2 linked regions of the Alkalihalobacterium alkalinitrilicum genome follow. The main gene of each other region encodes a partner of the protein of the gene in region 2 in a complex. Links are inferred from orthologs where the notes say so. Each region holds a gene or a part of one and is shown on either strand. Other genes may lie near its edges. The genes, in order: BK574_RS19130 and BK574_RS13715.

The links.
Region 1: the proteins of BK574_RS13715 (region 2) and BK574_RS19130 are in contact, whole or in part, in a solved structure (PDB 1F51), measured with the Bacillus subtilis proteins. The link is inferred for Alkalihalobacterium alkalinitrilicum from one-to-one orthologs.

The regions. Positions count from the first base shown.
Region 1 is NZ_KV917368.1:3,920,730-3,937,132, reverse strand. Bases 6,694-9,492 are described here. They hold BK574_RS19130 (response regulator), read right to left. Parts: upstream 8,384-9,492; coding sequence 8,003-8,383; downstream 6,694-8,002. Other genes in these bases: BK574_RS19120 (CTP synthase), read right to left, coding at 9,206-9,492; BK574_RS19125 (DUF2529 family protein), read left to right, coding at 8,549-9,082; fba (class II fructose-1,6-bisphosphate aldolase), read right to left, coding at 6,918-7,781; fsa (fructose-6-phosphate aldolase), read right to left, coding at 6,694-6,815. Outside these bases: BK574_RS19170 (hypothetical protein), read right to left, coding at 65-529; BK574_RS19165 (thymidine kinase), read right to left, coding at 618-1,229; BK574_RS19160 (type B 50S ribosomal protein L31), read right to left, coding at 1,332-1,577; transcription termination factor Rho, read right to left, coding at 1,710-2,987; glpX (class II fructose-bisphosphatase), read right to left, coding at 3,602-4,567; BK574_RS19145 (UDP-N-acetylglucosamine 1-carboxyvinyltransferase), read right to left, coding at 4,658-5,944; more of fsa, read right to left, coding at 6,171-6,693; more of BK574_RS19120, read right to left, coding at 9,493-10,843; rpoE (DNA-directed RNA polymerase subunit delta), read right to left, coding at 11,198-11,707; fused isobutyryl-CoA mutase/GTPase IcmF, read right to left, coding at 12,145-15,408; BK574_RS19105 (TetR/AcrR family transcriptional regulator), read right to left, coding at 15,445-16,068; BK574_RS19100 (acyl-CoA dehydrogenase), read right to left, coding at 16,150-16,403. UniProt on the Bacillus subtilis protein: Key element in the phosphorelay regulating sporulation initiation. Phosphorylation of spo0B during sporulation initiation.
Region 2 is NZ_KV917368.1:2,855,440-2,860,221, forward strand. The notes cover bases 1-2,709. They hold BK574_RS13715 (Spo0B C-terminal domain-containing protein), read right to left. Parts: upstream 1,768-2,709; coding sequence 1,234-1,767; downstream 1-1,233. Other genes in these bases: obgE (GTPase ObgE), read right to left, coding at 1-1,214; BK574_RS13720 (ABC transporter ATP-binding protein), read left to right, coding at 2,544-2,709. Outside these bases: more of BK574_RS13720, read left to right, coding at 2,710-3,389; BK574_RS13725 (ABC transporter permease), read left to right, coding at 3,322-4,089; BK574_RS13730 (aliphatic sulfonate ABC transporter substrate-binding protein), read left to right, coding at 4,108-4,782. UniProt on the Bacillus subtilis protein: Key element in the phosphorelay regulating sporulation initiation. Acts on spo0A. Mediates reversible phosphoryl transfer from spo0F to spo0A.

The sequences.
Region 1 (16,403 bases), 1.1 Mb from region 2 along the record:
TTCCCCATAAAAAAGAGGTTACTCATGCGTCTTCAGTGACCGATGAGTTAACCTCTAAAAATATTTATTGCCTGGTATTCAAGTGAATTTGGTATCGCGGTATTCCTTGCTTAAGTGCAGTCTGTAATTCCCGCATTTTCTTTTCTTTCACTTTCCCCTGGTAAGTTCCGTCATCTCGAACATTGACCCAGGCATGACTTCCAGCCGTGATAATCATTCCTGGCGTGAAGCCTTCCAATTCGACGATTTCTCTTATTTTATCTTGATCGTCGCCTAAGTCTTGCCTCGTTGTTGTTGGTGTACGGAAACTTGCGCTATGATTAATTTCTCCTTCATGTTGAGCGAACGGTCGATGATTAATCACATGATAATTAATCGGACCAGGACCTAACATCCCATAGCTGATTTCTTGACCTGTTACCCGCTGCCCAGATTGCTGATTTTCGTTTAACGCTTGTGGTGGGTTTGCTGGTGTACAAGCCGATAGAAGCATTGCACTTAATCCACAGCCAATAATGAACTTCTTCATAAAGGGCACCTCCATTGCAACATTCAGGAAGCTGCATTTATAGAGTACCCGTAACACGGCATTACTTACAGAACAAATTTACCCAACATTAAGTTCGGACTTTTTCCACTTTCACGAGTTGTGGTTTGTCAGGCACTATATGGCAGTGACGACAACGTGGCTCGTAACTTTCAGAAGCTCCGACTAAAATAACTGGATCGTTATAACTTGCGGGCTTCCCCTCAATAAGACGTTGTGTTCTGCTCGCTGGTGAACCACAACAAGGACAAACAGCATGTAATTTTTGAACTTCTTCCGCTAAAGAAAGTAATTGAGGCATCGGTCCGAATGGTTCACCACGAAAATCTTGATCTAAACCAGCACAAATGACTCTCTTTCCTTTATTAGCCAATTCATAAACAATGCCTATAATATTTTCATCAAAAAATTGAACTTCATCAATGGCGACCACTTGAGTATCTTCTTTTACAAATTCTAACATGTCTACAGCCTTTGCAACTGGAAGCGCCGTTACTTTTGACCCGCTATGGGAAACAACTTCGACTTCACTGTAACGATTATCGATAACTGGCTTAAAAACTTGTACACTTAAATTTCCGTAACTGACTCGTCGTACTCGGCGGATTAGTTCTTCTGACTTTCCCGAAAACATACTTCCACAGATGACTTCAATCCAGCCTTCTCTCTTCATTAAGTACATGGAAATTTCCCACCTTATATGTTGTTTCCTAATAAATACGTACCTTATAGATATGAAAAAACAGGCAAGTTTGTTACTTGCCTGTTATCTCTTGTTTGAGCATTACTTAAGATTATATTTTTTCTTGAAGCGGTCAACACGTCCACCAACATCGTTAAGCTTCTGCTTACCAGTGTAGAATGGGTGTGAGTCAGCACTGACCTCTACTTTAAGTAGAGGGTAAGTGTTACCGTCTTCCCACTCGATGGATTCGTTTGAATACTTTGTAGATCCGCTTAGAAACTTAAACCCAGTACTTGTATCTAAGAATACAACTTTACGGTATTCTGGATGGATTTCTGGTTTCATTCGTTCTCAACTCCTTCCGCCCTGAATCTTTTCGAAACAGAGTTTAAAATCACACATGACGAAATTATAACAAGGCATTGCCCATTTTGCAACTTTATTTTCAATAATATCAGCTGGATAAAACTTGAATTCTTATCTTCTTCCTTTTTTGAACCCTGACATCTCTTTTTCCATCGCATCAAAGAAATCTTCATTTGTTTTCGTTTCTTTAATTCGACGAATAAAATGATCCATAAAGTCAGGTGAGTCGCTCATCGTTTTTCGGATTGCCCACATTTTTTCTAAATGATCTTTCGATAATAATAGCTCTTCTTTACGCGTACCTGAACGTAAAATATCAATTGCAGGGAAGATACGTCGCTCTGCTAATTTACGATCTAAATGAAGTTCCATATTTCCTGTTCCTTTAAATTCCTCGTAAATGACATCGTCCATACGAGAGCCTGTCTCTACTAAGGCTGTCGCTAAAATCGTTAAACTTCCGCCTTCTTCTATATTTCTTGCTGCCCCAAAGAAACGTTTAGGACGGTGGAATGCTGCTGGGTCAATACCCCCTGATAACGTACGTCCACTTGGTGGAATCACAAGGTTATAGGCACGAGCCAAACGAGTAATACTATCCATTAAAATAACAACATCTTTTTTATGTTCAACAAGTCGCATTGCTCGTTCAAGAACGAGCTCGGCCACTTTAATATGATTTTCAGGCACTTCATCAAACGTCGAGCTGACGACCTCCGCTTTGACTGAACGCTCAATATCCGTTACTTCTTCTGGTCGCTCATCAATGAGTAACACGATCAATTCAACATCTGGTTGGTTTTCTGCAATACTATTGGCCACTTCTTTAAGTAACGAGGTCTTACCTGCCTTAGGTGGGGCTACTATGAGTCCACGCTGTCCAAAACCTACAGGTGAGATCACATCGATAATACGCGATGAAATTTTTCTCGGGTTCGTCGTTTCCAATTGAATTTTTTCTTCAGGATATAGAGGAGTCAGTGCTGGAAAGTGAGGACGATCCTTTGAAGTATCAGGATCTTCACCATTAACTGCTTCTACATGCAAAAGACCATGATAACGTTCGTTTTCCTTTGGCGGTCGAACTTTACCTGATACTTTATCACCATTTCGTAAATCAAACCTACGAATTTGTGAAGCTGAAATATATATGTCTTCCTGACTTGGAAGGTAGTTAATCGGCCGTAAAAAACCAAAACCCTCAGATTGAATAATTTCTAGAACACCTTCCATAAACATTAAACCGTCTTTTTCCGCTTGTCCTTTTAAGATGGCGAAAATTAACTCTTTTTTATTTAATTTGCTATAGTACGAAACTTTATATTCTTTGGCAAGCTCGTACAGTTCCTTGAGCTTCTTATTTTCTAATTCTGCTAAATTAATTCCCATTGGGACACCACTTTTCTTTTTTACTAAAATCATTCTTTATATGGTTGAAATCGAACACAAAAACCTTTTAGACAAAAATCTTCCGTGTTTGGTTGAAATCTAATAATATAATGTTGTCAAAAAATATCACAGCGGCAAACGTGATCCAGTCTAACTGACGCTACGACTCCCACAAAATGAATTTTCACTTTATGACAGAACGGTTTTGAAATAAATGTTGAAATCATAAATAATAGAAAATCGTTGATTTCATTATGTTTCATCCCATCATGATCATTTTTTGAAAAAGTGAACATTAAGTTTCATTTTGGGAAACGTCTTTTTACTATGAAAGTCTAATTTCTTTAAAGGGTTAAAGTATAAGAAAAAACATCGATTGATGATTTATTTATGGTAAGAACAACCGTGTTTTTCTAAAAAGAAGGAGTAAAAGAAGTTTAATAGCATTTTGGAAATGTAGACTCGTTTTGCGTATTATTTCTATTTTAACCATACTCTCGCGAATTATTCAATCGTTCTTTTTAAAATTCAGCAAAAAAATTTTGGATGCCAAAGAGAAAATTTCCATTTGGCATCCAATTAAAGATTTCATTTCATATTTTTTTGTATACGTTCTACTTTATAACTAAATCTGGCTTCTTTTTCATACTATGTTTACCGTCAATAAATCGAACGGTTCCTGATTTCGCACGCATAACTAGTGATTGTGTCACTGCTGAAGTTCCTTTATAGCGAACACCTTTCAATAGTTCACCATCCGTTACGCCCGTTGCAGCAAAAATTGCATCTTCACCTTTAACTAAATCATCCATCATTAAAATACGAGTCGGATCGTCAATCCCCATTTTTCGGCAACGCTCTAGTTCTTCTTCATTTTGCGGTAATAATTTTCCTTGAAGTTCACCACCGAGACATTTTAAGCCAACTGCAGCGAGTACACCTTCTGGAGCCCCACCAGATCCTAGCATAATATCTACACCCGTATCTTCAAACGCTGTATTAATGGCAGCCGCTACGTCACCATCTGCCATCAGTTTAATTCTAGCGCCCGCTTCACGAATTTCCTTAATCATTTTCTCATGTCTCTCACGATTTAGAATAGCAACAACTAAATCTTCAATATCTTTATTTTTTGCTTTTGCCACAGCTGCTAAATTCTCAATAACTGGTGCATCGATATTGATTTTACCAACGGACTCAGGCCCAACTGCAATTTTGTCCATATACATGTCTGGAGCGTGTAATAAACATCCGTGGTCAGCCACAGCAATAACCGCTAGGGCATTCCATTGACCTGATGCTACGATATTCGTTCCTTCTAATGGATCAACTGCTACGTCTACACGAGGACCATATCCTGTTCCAAGCTTTTCACCTATGTAAAGCATCGGAGCTTCGTCCATTTCTCCTTCTCCGATTACGACCGTACCTTTCATCGGGACCGTATCAAAAACATCGCGCATTGCTCCTGTTGCAGCTTCATCTGCTTCATCTTTTTTCCCCCGACCCATCCAGCGTGCAGAAGCAAGCGCTGCTGCCTCGGTTACACGTACAAGTTCCATTGATAGACTTCGTTCCATCCTTCTTCTCCCCTTTTATTCATTTTTCGGCTTGTTCTAACGGACTTGACTCTCAGACAAACGTCTTGCATTCTCCATCTGACTGAGCAACTATGAACTTTTTACTTGTTCAACTTCTTCATCTGTCAGTTTTTCTCGCCAAACTTTGGCTCCTAACTGTAACAGTTTATTTTCTAAGTCTTCATATCCTCGATCAACATGCTCTAATCCCGTTAACTCGGTCACACCATCAGCTAATAAACCAGCAATTAGCAACGCTGCACCTGCACGTAAATCACTTGCTCTCACTTTGGCACCTTGAAGTTTCGTTGGACCCGAGATGATCGCAGAACGACCTTCGACTTTTACATTTGCCCCCATGCGACGTAACTCATCAATATGCTTAAATCGTGCATTATAGATCGTATCTGTTACGATACTCGTCCCTTGGGCCTGCGTAAGTAGCGTTGTAAACGGTTGCTGTAAATCGGTTGGAAACCCTGGATATACTAAAGTTTTAATATCAACCCCCGTTTTTTCACGGTGATTGTGAATAAGCAATTGATCATCATTTACTTCTATTTGTACACCCACTTCACGAAGTTTCGCAATTAATGATTCCACGTGATAAGGAATAATATTATCAATTAACACTTTTTGCCCAATAGCCGCAGCTAAAATCATATACGTACCTGCTTCAATACGGTCAGGTATAATTGAATGACGGCAGCCGCTTAATTCATCTACCCCATCAATACGAATAACATTCGTTCCAACACCTTTGATTTTCGCACCCATACTATTTAACAACGTAGCGACATCAATGATCTCTGGCTCTTTTGCTGCGTTTTCAATAATGGTTTGTCCTTTAGCCCTTACAGCAGCTAACATAATATTAATGGTTGCACCGACACTGACCACATCTAAATAAATTTTTGCGCCTCTTAGTTCATCCGCTCGTAAATAAATGGCACCTTGCTCATTCGTTACTTTTGCTCCTAACGCTTCAAAACCTTTAATATGTTGGTCAATCGGTCTCGGACCTAAATTACAACCACCTGGCAGGCCAATAACCGCTTTTTTAAATTTTCCAAGCATAGCTCCCATTAAATAATAAGAAGCACGCAATTTCTTCACTTTTCCATTTGGTAAAGGCATCGCCATCATATTTTTGGGATCTACAATAATCTCATGGTCCTTCAATTCGACCGTTCCACCAATTTCTTCTAATAAATCTGCTAATAATTGAACATCTGATATTCTTGGTAAGTTATCAATTTTTACAGTGGAATCAGCTAATATTGCTGCCGGAATCAGGGCTACAGCACTGTTTTTCGCACCACTAATTTGTACTGTTCCCTCTAGAGGGTAACCACCTTCAATAAGTAATTTCTCCATACTGATTCACTTCCTCATCCAATCTCGTCATTTTTCAAGTGAATGATGTATAAACCGGTTATCATTATCAAACACATACTTACCATTATAACCAATTTCAATTCTGATAAAGGCTTTTTTTAAAATTTTAAGTATTTTTTCATATCATTTTGGAAACAAACATGGGAAAGAGAATTGAAACCAAGCGTTTCAATTCCCTTTTTTTGCAAAACGTCTTGGACGTAAATTATTTTTGTTGTTTTTCCCAATCGGCTAAAAACTTTTCAATTCCTTGGTCTGTTAAAGGATGTTTCACTAATTGGTGAATGACTTTATAAGGGATGGTTCCAATATGGGCACCTCGTGCCGCTGCTTCACTCACATGAACCGGGTGTCTTATCGATGCAGCGATAATCTCTGTTTGAATTCCATGAACGTCAAAAATTTCAGCAATTTGATCGATTAAATCCAATCCGTTGTGGCCAATATCATCTAAGCGTCCAAGGAATGGAGAAACGTATGTAGCACCTGCTCTTGCAGCAAGTAACGCTTGGACAGCAGAGAAAATAAGCGTCACATTCGTTTTAATCCCTAATTCAGAAAATGCATGAACAGCTTTTAATCCATCTACTGTCATCGGCACTTTAATCGTTATATTTGGAGCAATCGCCGCCAACTCTTTTCCTTCTTTTATCATTTCTGCAGCCTCTGTAGCAATTACTTCTGCACTTACTGAGCCAGAAACGATGGCTGTAATTTCACGTAAACGTTCATGAAAATCAACACCTTCTTTAGCAACCAGTGAAGGGTTTGTCGTCACTCCTGCTAAAATACCTAATTCATTCGCTTCACGAATTTCTTCAATATTAGCTGTATCGATAAAGAACTTCATTTTGCTCCCCCTATCATCTTCATTAATTTGCAGTTTTGTTAATTAATGAAGAGTTAAAAGCAGAAAGTGGCATATTCTACTTTTAACTCTTCTGGTGATTTACTACGCTTTATTTGATGAACCAAATTCACGCATTTTACCTTTAACTGTTTCTTTGATGGCATCACGTGCAGGCCCGAGGAATTTTCTTGGATCATAAAGATCTGGCTTTTCAGCTAAAACTTCACGAACAGCCTTCGCTGAAGAAATTTGACTCTCTGTGTTTACATTTATTTTTGCATGACCAAATTCAATCGCTTTTTGAATATCTTTTGTCGGAATCCCTGTTCCACCATGAAGTACAAGCGGAATACCAACTAGTGCATCGATTTCCTTCATTCGATCAAAACCAAGATTAGGTTCGCCTTTGTATGGACCGTGAACAGAACCTAAAGCAGGAGCAAAGCAATCTACACCTGTTTCACGAACTAATTGCTCACACTCAGCAGGAATTGCATATGCTGCTTCTGCATCGTCAACAATTAAATCGTCTTCTTGACCACCGATACGTCCTAGTTCAGCCTCAACAGAAACACCTAAAGTGTGTGCAACCGCAATTACTTGCTTCGTTATGGCAATATTTTCTTCAAGAGGGTGATGAGACCCATCAATCATAACAGAAGTAAAACCAGCATGAATTGCTTCTACACACTTTTCAAAACTAGAACCATGGTCTAAATGTATCGCAACAGGAACTGTAATCTTATATTCTTCCATTAAAGATTTCACCATATTTACAACGGTCTTAAAGCCACCCATATAGCGTGCTGCACCTTCAGAAACCCCACAAATGACTGGAGACTTTTCTTCTTCTGCGGCTAAAAGAATCGCTTGAGTAAACTCCAAGTTGTTTAAGTTAAATTGTCCAACAGCGTACTTCTCAGCCTTTGCTTTTTCAAGCATTTCTTTCATTGAAACTAAAGGCATTTCTTCATCCTCCTTCAAAATAAAGCTGTAACTAGGTCATGATTAACTTACCTATGTTCGGTGTAAATTCTTTTTCAAGTTACCCTAAATAAGATAGAAATATCCGAAGAAAAAAATATGTAACTAATGATTTCCTTTTGTGGTAAGTTTAACATGACCGTACTCATTATAGCACAACAACTAAATTTGTAAAAAAGGGCCCTAGTTTGTTTTTATCGTTTTTACGCTAAGTTATTTTTTGCGTTAAAGTTATCTCTAATCACATTTCTAACATCATCAATATCAAATGGTTTTGCAAAATGATTAATCGCTCCTAAGTTAAGTGCTTCATTAATCATATTTAATTCTCCATAAGCGGTCATCATCATAACATCGACTTGTGGTTTAATTTCTTTAATTCGTTTTAAAATTTCAAGTCCATCCATTCCAGGAATTTTCATATCCAATAAAACGAGGTCTGGAACTTCATCTTCAACGATCTTCAACGCTTGAATTCCATTCGCTGCTTGAAACATTTTATAACCATCTTTTTGAAGAATTTCATTTAATAAAACGCGAATTCCATATTGGTCGTCTACCACTAGTATTTTCTTTTCCACCATTTTTCCCTCCAGTAGTTTAAATCTTTAAAATTTCATCTATGCATTGCTTTCTTTTTCCTTCTACTTTCCCCAATACTAATTATTCGCTTTCCGATTGAGATTTCCCTCTTTTTTGGGTATATTCAATGAGAAATTAATTTTGGGTTTAATGAAAGGTTGTTAATGATGTTACAAATATTCACAACTCAGTTAAGTGGAAAAATGAAAATGGTAAAAGATACATATGAGGATGTTTTTGAAGATTGTAGTCGCATCCTCGCCCAATCAATTATAAGTGGCCATACGATTTATTTGTTTGCAACAGGTGAAATGAAATGCGTACTACCTCAAGCTTTGTACGGAAATGATCGCTTTGAAAATGTAAAATTAGTTGAGGATGCTAATAATGTTCCGACATTAAAAGACCAAGACAGCTTCCTCATATTCGCCCCGTCTAGTCTTGATGAATCATCTATCCAAATGGCTCGTTTAGTCGCAGAACAAAATAACTCTATCATGGCGGTTATAGGTAACAAAGGTACTGACCAATCCGACAAAGGTTTAGAAGAACTTGTAGATTTAACGATAAATCTACAGGTACATTCAATGGTACCTCAGGATGACGGTTCGCGTATTGGGACACCAGTAGCAGTACTTGCCCTGTACGTGTACCATTGTCTTCATTTAACGATCGTTGATATATTAGCCGAGTATGAATGATAACAGCGTGCAGGAAGCTAGTCTATAATGTATTATTTCAGGTTTCCACAAAAAGAGCTACTGCTCCAATAAAAAGAGGCTGGCACTTTATCATGAAGTGTCAGCCTCTTTCTCAAATATTTATTAAACCGCACCATTAGAAGTTGTTTCTTTTTGAGCCACTTCTTTTTGAAGTGACGCGTTAATAAATTCACGGAATAACGGTTGTGGTCTTGTTGGTCTTGAAACAAACTCTGGATGAAATTGTGATGCTACGAAAAATGGATGATCTTCAATTTCAATGATTTCAACTAAGCGGCCATCTGGACTAGTACCAGAGAAGATAAATCCTTTTTCTTCCATTTGTTGACGGTACTCATTGTTGAACTCGTAACGATGACGATGGCGCTCGTAGATCACTTGCTCTTCATATGCACGATGAGCAACGCTACCTTCGACAAGCTTACAAGGGTATAAGCCAAGACGTAAAGTCCCCCCCATATCTTCTACATCTTTTTGCTCTGGTAAAAGATCAATAATTGGATATTTTGTTTCTGGATTCAATTCAGCTGAATTAGCTCCTTCTAAACCAAGCACGTTACGAGCAAATTCTATCGACGCTAATTGCATTCCTAAACAAATGCCTAGCATTGCCACTTTATTTTCCCTCGCATATTGAAGTGCTGCGATTTTCCCTTCAATTCCGCGATCACCAAAACCTCCTGGAATTAAAATTCCATCTACATCAGCTAATAACTCTTTTACGTTTTCAGGAGTTACTTCTTCAGAGTTTACCCATTTAATTTCGATATCTGAATCATAAGCATAACCTGCATGACGAAGTGCCTCAGCAACAGATAAATAAGCATCTGGTAAAGCTACATATTTACCAACGAGGGCAATTTTCGTTTTCTTTGAGAGGTTTTGCACTTTGTTGACAAGCGCTTCCCACTCGACCATGTCGGCATCTCCACATTCTAGTCCTAAGTGATTACAAACAATATCGTCTAAGTCTTGTGCTTGAAGAGCAAGCGGAACTTGATAAAGCGTTTCTGCATCTCTGGCTTCAATCACAGCATTTTTATCAATATCACAGAATAATGCGATCTTTTCTTTCATCTCTTGAGGCACTGGTTTTTCCGTACGAACAACAATTACATTTGGTTGGATTCCAAGGCTACGAAGTTCTTTTACACTATGTTGTGTTGGTTTCGATTTCATTTCTCCTGCAGCTGCTAAATACGGAATTAATGTACAGTGAATATACATAACGTTGTTTACACCAACATCACTTTTAATTTGACGAATCGCTTCAAGGAACGGCAAACTTTCAATATCTCCCACTGTACCACCGATTTCAGTGATAACAACATCCGCTTTCGTTTCACGACCTGCACGGAAAACACGCTCTTTAATTTCATTGGTTACGTGTGGAATGACTTGGACTGTTCCACCTAAGTAATCGCCGCGACGCTCTTTTTTAATAACAGTCGAGTAAATCTTCCCTGTTGTTACGTTACTATTTTGACTTAAGTTAATATCAATAAAACGCTCATAGTGGCCTAAATCTAAATCTGTTTCTGCTCCATCATCGGTAACGAAAACTTCGCCATGTTGATACGGGCTCATCGTACCTGGATCCACGTTAATATATGGGTCAAACTTTTGAATTGTTACTTTTAACCCTCTATTTTTTAATAATCGGCCAAGTGAAGCCGCTGTAATTCCTTTTCCTAGAGAAGAAACTACTCCTCCAGTTACAAAAATATACTTCGTACTCATCTCATCTACCCCTTTTAAAAATTGTTTATCTTATATTGAAAGAAATATCGTGGATTGGTTGGCTCATATGTAACTGTATGTTGGTTAGTATGTCCTTGTAATGGTGAAAGAACCAAATAAAAAAACAAAAGTGAGACCTATCCCTTAGAAAGGGGGCACTCACTTTTGTTTATATCTACAGTTTTATATACGAATGTATTGCTTATTCATTAGCCCAAAAATGATTTTACCTAGTTCGACAAAAAAAGTCAAGATTATTCATTTATGTTTATAATGTCTTTTTTAACTATTGGCTTGGACAAAATGAACGCTTGATTAGAAAGTCCGCATAGAACCGTTTTGCAACTAGCTTTATTAATCATCATCTTCTTCTGCGGCTTCTTCTTCGTCATCAAACTCTTCTTCTTCTTCGTCACCTGAAAAACCATCTAAGTCTTCTTCTTCAAAATCATCACTATCTTCATCTTCAGCTAATTCATCTAATTCGTCTTCAATTTCTTCAAACTCATCTTCGAAGTCCTCGAAATCTTCCTCAACCTCGATCTCATCATCCTCAGTAGCCTTCGCTTTCTTACGAGGTTTTGCTGTAATGATATCTTCTTCAATTTTTTCAATTGGATACCATGCTTTAAGACCCCACACATTATCACCAATACACATAAATCGTCCATCGACATTTAATTCCGTATAAAGATATGAGATGCGCTGTTTCATTTCTTCTGCTGACATACCTTTAAGCTCAACAACTCGTTTAATTAAGTCAAGATAAGAGTAGGTTTGCTTTCCTTCTTTTAATACTTGAAACGCTACCTCAATCATTGACAGCTCTGCTATTTCTTCACGACTGTATGCACTAATACTCATACTAACGCACTCCTTTTTACATCATCATCTATTATGTAAAGCTTCGTTATTGATAGAAAAAGCCTAATCTTACGCCAAAATTTTCAGCGTACGCCTTAGTTATTCTTTTACTTTAATCTGTTTTCAAACTTCAATCTTGAAAGTATAAAGAATCATACTTTTCATTATAAACATATTTCAATGTAATATGCTAGAAATGTTAAAAAAAATTCTAAAATCTACTAGTTGACGCGACGACTTTATCGTTAGTATACTGGCGTAAATTTAGAGGTTTTTAGCAAAATTCCGATTTTAATTAGCTGATTTTCAGTTTTATTAGCCAAATGTAGACCATTTTAATATAGCAAAAGAACAGTAGAAAAAGAAGCTGACTCGCATGCAACGGTGCAACACTCATGAGTCAGCTTCTTTTTTTATTTGGTTGCAACTAATTCCTCTTACATGTTACGACGGTATTGTCCACCTACTTGGTATAGTGCTGAAGTGATTTGTCCAAGACTAGCCACTTTAACCGTCTCCATTAATTCAGCAAAAATGTTACCGCCACTCATTGCTGTTTCTTGAAGTCGTTTCAATGCTGCAGCTGAAACATCTTTATTACGATCTTGGAATGCTCTCAGGTTCGTAATTTGTTGTTGTTTCTCTTCTTGTGTTGCACGAGCTAGCTCCATTTCAAACTCTTCTTCTTCAGGTTGGTTAGGGTTGATATACGTGTTTACACCGATAATCGGTAATTCACCTGTATGCTTTTGCATTTCATAATGCATAGACTCTTCTTGAATTTTTGCACGTTGGTATTGTGTTTCCATCGCACCTAACACACCACCGCGGTCATTGATGCTTTCTAACTCACGTAGTACCGCTTCTTCTACTAAGTCTGTAAGCTCATCAATGATGAACGACCCTTGAAGTGAGTTCTCGTTTTTCGCAAGTCCTAACTCTTTTGTAATGATCATTTGAATTGCCATTGCACGACGAACTGATTCTTCTGTTGGCGTTGTGATCGCTTCATCGTATGCGTTCGTGTGTAGTGAGTTACAGTTATCGTAGATCGCCATTAACGCTTGAAGCGTTGTACGGATATCATTGAAATCAATTTCTTGAGCATGTAATGAACGACCTGATGTTTGTACGTGATACTTTAACTTCTGGCTGCGCTCATTAGCACCATATTTCTTTTTCAACACAGTTGCCCAAATTCGACGTGCTACACGACCAATGACAGCATATTCTGGATCTAAACCATTACTGAAGAAGAACGATAAGTTTGGTGCAAAGTCATCAATGTTCATTCCTCGACTTAAATAGTACTCCAAATACGTAAAGCCATTAGAAAGCGTAAACGCAAGCTGACTGATTGGGTTCGCACCTGCTTCTGCGATATGATAGCCAGAAATCGATACAGAATAGTAATTTCTTACTTTTTGATCGATGAAGTATTGCTGAATATCACCCATCATACGAAGAGCAAACTCGGTTGAGAAGATACACGTGTTTTGTCCTTGGTCTTCTTTTAAAATATCCGCTTGTACTGTACCGCGAACCGTTTGTAATGTAAATTCTTTGACTTGAGCCGCTTCTTCAGCAGTCGGTTTTCTACCATTTTCTTCTTCAAACCTTTGTAATTGTTGTTCGACTGCTGTGTTCATAAACATCGCTAATATGATCGGTGCTGGACCATTAATTGTCATTGAAACCGATGTAGATGGCGCACATAAATCAAAACCTGCATAAAGCTTTTTCATATCATCAAGCGTACAAATACTTACTCCACTTTCACCGACTTTACCGTAAATATCTGGACGGTGGTCAGGATCTTCACCGTATAACGTAACGGAGTCAAATGCTGTACTTAAGCGTTTTGCATCGTCATCTTTTGATAAGTAGTGGAAACGGCGGTTTGTACGTTCAGGTGTTCCTTCTCCAGCAAACTGACGCTTCGGATCTTCTCCTTTACGTTTGAACGGGAATACTCCAGCTGTATAAGGGAATGAACCTGGAACATTTTCTTTCATCGTCCAATTTAAAATTTCGCCCCAGTCTTTGAACTTTGGAAGTACCACTTTTGGAATTTTTAATCCTGATAAACTTTCTGTTGTTAGCTCAGTGACAATTTCTTTGTCGCGAACTTTTGTAACGAAAGAATCACCAGAATATTTTTCTTTCAAGCTTTCCCAGTTATCAAGAATGGCTTTAGCTTGTGGGTCAAGCTTTTCTTCATAGTGTGCTTTCGTTTGTTCAAGTTGAGAAATGACACTTTCATCCGCATTCCCAACTTCTTGAAGAGCTTCAATTGTTCCTGTAATTTGGAACAATTTGCGAGCCACTTGAACTTGCTCTTCGGTTACTTTTTTATAATCACGGATCGATTGGACAATTTCACGTAAATAGTGCGTACGATTTGGTGGGATAATTAAGTTTTCCTTCACAACATTTTTACTTGTTTCGATATTGGTGACCCAATCCGTACCACACTTTTTATTTAACGTATCAACGATCGCTTTAAATAATGTGTTGGTGCCAATATCATTAAATTGACTTGCGATTGTACCGTATACAGGCATTGTTTCTAAGTCTTGGTCAAAAATATTGCGACTACGCTGGTACTGTTTGCGTACGTGACGAAGCGCATCTTCTGAGCCTTTACGCTCAAACTTATTGATTGCAATAAGATCAGCAAAATCAATCATATCAATTTTTTCAAGTTGAGTAGGTGCTCCAAACTCACTTGTCATAACATACATGGCCACATCTGAAATTTCCGTAATTTCAGCATCGCCTTGACCAATCCCACTCGTTTCAACGATAACAAGATCATACCCAGCAGCTTTTGCTACGTTAATTGCGTCTTGGATGCTTGCAGAAATTTCACTTCTAGAGCTACGTGTAGCTAAACTACGCATGAATACACGTGGGCTGTTAATCGAATTCATACGAATACGGTCACCTAATAATGCTCCACCTGTTTTTTGTTTGGTTGGATCGATTGAAAGAATAGCGATTGTTTTATCTTCAAATTCGTTTAAGAAACGGCGAACGATTTCATCCGTTAATGAACTTTTTCCAGCTCCACCTGTTCCTGTAATTCCAAGTACAGGTACATTTTCAGTGATTTGCTTGATTTCATTTAACGTTTTTTCTGCTGTAGCTGCCACTTCATTTAATCCCATTTCTTGTTGTTCAGCTAATGAAATTAATCTAGCAACTGCACGAGCATTTTTTTCTTTTAATTGTTCAACTTCATTCGATAAGTCGCGCACAGTTGGAAAGTCACACTCTTTAAGCATATCGTTAATCATTCCTTGAAGACCATTCTGACGGCCATCTTCCGGTGAGAAAATATGCGAAATCCCATATTCATGTAACTCTTTTATTTCTGGAGGAGTGATTACACCACCGCCACCACCGTATATACGAATGTGACCTGCTCCTTTTTCTTTTAAAAGGTCATACATGTATTTGAAATATTCTGTGTGACCACCTTGATATGAAGAAATGGCAATTCCTTGGACATCTTCTTGAATAGCAGCGTCAACAACTTCTTCTACGGAACGGTTATGACCTAGGTGAATCACCTCTGCCCCACTCGCTTGAAGAATGCGTCTCATAATATTAATTGATGCATCGTGGCCATCGAATAAACTCGAAGCCGTTACAAAACGAACTGAATGTTTCGGACGATAAATTTCAACCGTTTGCATACTATTAATTCCTCCATTTCATTTCTACTCTACTTATTATTTTACAATACCCTTTAATAGTTGTTCGATTTGAAGCTCAGTATACTGTTCTAACGAAAACTGTTTTCTCAATACCCATCGTCTAAATGTCCACATATGCCCTTGAACAAGGATGTTATGTGCAACCAGTTTAATTTCAGCTTCTTCATTTAGATCTAATAGACCATCATTAACACAATCTCGAACGATAAGTTCAATCATTTCTGTCATTTCAAGTTCTTTTTGCAACACATAGGGTAGGGCTTCTTTTGGCAATGACTTGGCTTCTTGGTACATAACTAGAAATTCGTCGTTCATTTCATCAACGACTTTAAAATAGGAGGTGATCGCTTGCTTCAACCGATCAATACCTGAGCGATCATGGTCTAAATATTGTTTGAGTCGATCACGAACTTCTTCATAAATTGAGTCACAGACGAGATATAAAATATCTTCTTTTGACCCAATATATTCATATAACGTCCCAATACTAAATCCCGACTCTTTGGCGATCTCGCGAGTAGTCGTTCGATGAAAGCCTTTTTCTTTAAATAAGTTGACAGCACCTTTGATCATTTGTTCGCGGCGCTTCTTAATAAGTTGTTGATCTTTTACCATGGAAGGCACTTTCTTTTTTCGCAACCAAAGACCTCCTTTCGGTGCCAGGCACCTTTACCACTTTACTATATTAAAGGTACCTGGAACTACTCTAACACACTTTTATTAGTCTGCTAATAACATTTTTGAGATAACGAGACGTTGAATTTCTTGCGTTCCCTCATAGATTTGTGTGATTTTCGCATCACGCATATAACGCTCTACTGGATAGTCTTTCGTATATCCATATCCACCAAATACTTGAACAGCTTCTACTGTCACTTCCATTGCAGTGTCTCCAGCAAATAGTTTTGACATCGCAGCCTCTTGCCCGTTTGGAATTCCTTCACTCTTTTTCCAAGCCGCTTGATACGTTAATA
Region 2 (4,782 bases):
AATGCATCATCGACTCCCATACCCCGTAACTGTCTGGCAAACCGACGAACAGATTCATCACGAGAGAAATCCGTCATTTTAAATAACTTTTCGATATCAGCTCCTGAAATAACATACGAACCATCATCCCCTCGCGTAATGATGAATGGATCCTCTTTCTTTTCATGGCGATACAATACTCTCGTTTGATCAGGTACTTCTTCATATAATGGAAACTCAGGTGTATGATCGACTTTATCAGCTACTGCTAGCGATAGTTCTCTCACACCTTGCCTTGTAAAAGCTGAGATAGGAAAAACTGGGATATCCTCTTGTAAAGCTTCTTTAAATTGCTTTAAATTCTCTTCTGATTCAGGCATGTCCATTTTATTAGCTACAATAATTTGCGGTCTTTCTAAAAGACGCATGTTGTATTGTCTTAGTTCGTCATTAATCTTTACGTAATCTTCATAAGGGTCTCGCCCTTCTAAGGCAGACATATCAATAATATGTACAATTACTTTCGTACGTTCAATATGCCTTAAAAATTGATGACCTAATCCTACCCCAGAATGAGCGCCTTCGATCAAACCTGGTAAGTCAGCCATAACAAAGCTTCTTCCATCCTCTGTCTCTACAACACCTAAATTAGGTGTTAAAGTTGTGAAGTGATAGTCAGCAATCTTTGGCCTTGCTGCGGAAACGACTGACAGTAGTGTAGACTTCCCGACACTAGGGAATCCAACTAATCCAACATCCGCAAGAACTTTCAGCTCTAAAGATACATATCTTTCTATACCAGGCTCCCCATTTTCAGCAATTTCTGGTGCTGGGTTTGATGGTGTCGCAAACCTTGTATTTCCACGTCCACCACGACCACCTTTAGCAATCACCGCTTGCTGACCATGTTGCGTTAAATCAGCAATCACTTCATGCGTGTCATCATCAACAACAGTTGTTCCTGGTGGGACTTTAATGATAAAGTCTTCAGCATTTTTTCCGTGCTGATTCTTAGGACGCCCGTGCTCTCCTCTTGGAGCTTTAAAGTGTTTTTGGTAACGGAAGTCCATGAGTGTTCTTAAACCTTCTTCAACTTCAAATATAACATCCGCACCTTTACCACCATCTCCACCAGCTGGGCCACCATCTGGAACATATTTTTCTCGGCGATAGGCAACCATCCCATTTCCACCGTCGCCACCTTTAACATAAACCTTAACCTTATCTACAAACATAAATATTCTCACCTCTAAATTATTTCAACGCTACGACAAAAAACATTTCATTAACAGAAATTTGCTTTTCTGTAATCTTAAATAGCTCTGATGATGGTGACTGGAACCAAGATGTAATGGATGAGATTTCTTTAAACTGTCCTTGAAAATCAAATATTAATTTGATTTCGTCCTCTAACAACTGAAACGTAATTAATAAATGATTTTCTGTACCTTCATCACAGCACTGATCGATTAATTTCATTAAATTAGAACACCATTCATGCAGTACATTCTCATAATGACTTAAATCTTTCACATCACCAATGACTTCTATTTCTAGTTCATAATAATGGTTTTCCCAATTAAAAGTTAATAAATCCGCTACTACTGCTGGTATATTCAAATTAGATAATTTACTTTCATTTTGAGATTGCTGTATGACAGAATGAATAATTTCTTCAACTCGTTCAGGTCGATTCAAAGCAAGATTCCCTTTGATTAATTGCATTACATTTAACCAGTCATGCCGTGAATGACTCAAAATATTAATAATTTCTTTTGGTTTGGCCATACCTGTACTCCACCTTATCATTACTATGCTCTAAACAGTATAGCAAAAATTCACGTATGTTTCTTTTATTTTAAAAAAAAGAAAAGCGGAAGGGTCTTGTTCAGCCCCAACTAGCAAATGTACGAGTACTTACATCCACTAATTAAAAAGCAAAGGCCATAAAGTGAAAGGACCATCAGTGAGGGTTTTCCCTCCCCCCACTGATGGTCCTTTCTAGGTAAAAAGACTCAATCCACAAAGGTGCGAAATATTCTTTTCTAAACGCATCCATACTAACAAAAAGTTTGTGATTAGACAGGAGTGAATTCCGTGGTACAACCTCAAAACGATACTGTCCACCAGTCTATTCTGGCTATACAAAAAGCACTACAGGCTTTACAAGTAAAAGCTGATAATCCTCAATTAATGATTTAAGCTGAAGACAAGCTTCACCAACTAAAGCTACAATTAAAGGAAGAGGAAAAATCAGCAGCTCCTCAAGTTCTGCAAGAAATTCAACAAACCGAACAACAAATTAATTCTATTTTATATGAGTTACATCACCAGTTACACCAACAACAAAGGTTATAGTCTAAGGACTAGGCAATCGATTTTTAAGATGTATATGACAATCAGGGATCAAGCAAATCACGCTTAGTCCCTTTAGAAATTTAAGATACATATAAGTATTGACAGACTAAAAGTTCCATCATATACTAACAACATAATTAAAGCCGACTAAAAAGATATGATTTGTCACAAATTAGAAAATACGGTACTTAAAGGAGGTCTGTGCAATGGCTGATGTTCAAATTAAAGATGTAGGTAAGACATTCCATAACAAAGATGATAAAACAGCTTACACAGTCTTTGAAAATATAAATCTAGATTTAAAATCAGGAGAGTTCGTATCTTTGCTTGGTCCATCTGGATGCGGAAAGTCAACATTGTTAAACATTGTTGCAGGTCTAGACCAAGCAACCACTGGTACAGTGAAAGTTAGTAACCGTGTCATTTCAAGCCCTGGCTCTGACCGAGGCGTTGTTTTCCAAGAAGCAGCTCTTATGCCTTGGTTGACGGTACTTGAAAACGTTATGTTCGCATTAAAAAAGAAAATGAAAAAAGATGAAGCCAAACAAAAAGCAATCGAGTATTTAAAACTCGTACATTTAAGTAAATTTATCAATTCTTATCCACACGAACTTTCAGGCGGGATGAAACAACGTGTGTCCATTGCTCGTGCTTTAGCGATGGATCCGAAAATTCTCTTAATGGATGAGCCATTTGGAGCTTTAGATGAGCAAACCCGTTCGATGTTACACAAAGAAGTTCAGTATATTTGGGAGGAAACGAAAAAAACAATCCTCTTTGTTACCCATAATATTCGTGAATCCATCCTTTTATCAGATCGTATTGTCTTAATGGGAGTTAGACCTGGCGGCATTATTAAAACATTTGATGTAAATATACCAAGACCTAGAAAACAAGCCAGTCCAGAATTTATCAAGCTAGAAGAAGAAATTATGGAGCATCTAGCTGGTGAAATAGAAAAAGTCATGAGGGAGGAAATGGGAGATGACTACAATAGTAAGAAGGCTGCTCTTCTTTATGGCACTAATCGTAATCTGGGAGATCACATATAGACTAAACCTTAGTTATCAATTTTTCTCTGTCATGATGTTCCCTTCACCAGGTGGAACGTTAACACAGCTATATCGTGGTTTCTTTGAAACGGGAATATTATTTCACGCATTAACAACAAGTATCCAAAGAATTATTATTGGTTTTGTTCTCGCTATTATTATCGGTGCTTCACTAGGTATTTTATTGGCACGATCGAGGTTTGCTGATGATACATTAGGATCACTCGTTATTGCTCTTCAATCGGTTCCGAGTATTGTATGGTTACCGATTGCGCTTATGTTTTTTGCAGGTAGTGATTTTGCCATTATCTTTATTATAGTATTGGGTGGAACCTGGGCGATGACGATGAATGTAAGAATGGGTATCAAAAATGTTCAACCACTTCTAATTCGAGCCGCTCGGACCATGGGATATAACCGTACAGAACTTGTTTGGAAAGTAATGATCCCTGCCTCTATCCCTTCTGCTTTAACTGGTGCAAGACTTGCCTGGGCGTTCGGTTGGCGTGCGTTAATGGCTGGGGAGCTTCTTGGAACAGGTGGTTTAGGACGTACATTACTAAATGCAAAAGATATGTTCAATATGGACCTTGTTATTGCAATTATGGTTATTATTTCATTAATCGGTTTAACGGTTGAGTATTTAATATTTAACAGAGTAGAAAAACGAGTCCTTACTCGCTTCGGACTATCAAAATAATAAATAGGGGGAAACAACATGAAAAAATTATTAAAAGCTGTTGCAGGTGTTGCCTTAGTTGGGATGCTAGCTGCTTGTGGCTCTGGGAACACTTCAGGTGAAGGCTCAGCCGATAGTGTCTCAATCGGATACTTTCCAAATCTAGATCACGCAGCAGGTATTGTTGGAATGGAAAAAGGATTTTTCCAAGATGAACTTGGAGATGTTGAAGCTAGCTTTAGAGATTTCCCAAATGGAAATGACTTTATCGAAGCGCTAGACGCTGGGACATTAGACATCGGTTACGTTGGACCTGGTCCTGCCATTAACTACTTCTTAAGAGGTGGAGATGTTGTCGTATTAAGTGCCGCAGCTAATGGAGCTACTTTAATCGTCGCTCGTGAAGATGCTGGTATTGAAGAACTTGCTGACTTTGACGGGAAGTCGTTCTGTACACCAGGTAATGGTTGTACTCACAATGTTCAGTTAGAAATCATGCTTCAAGATATTGGTCTTGAATCAAACCGTCTTGGTGGTACTGTTGAACACCAATCACGTATCGCCCCAGCCAACATGGTCGCAATGTTTGAACAAGGGCAAATTGATGCAGCTGCAGCTCCAGAACCTTGGGGCACCTACCTTGTTGAAGAATTAGGAGCCAAAGTTGTGACTGAATGGAATGATGTATTTTTAGGGGAAACATTACCAAGTGTT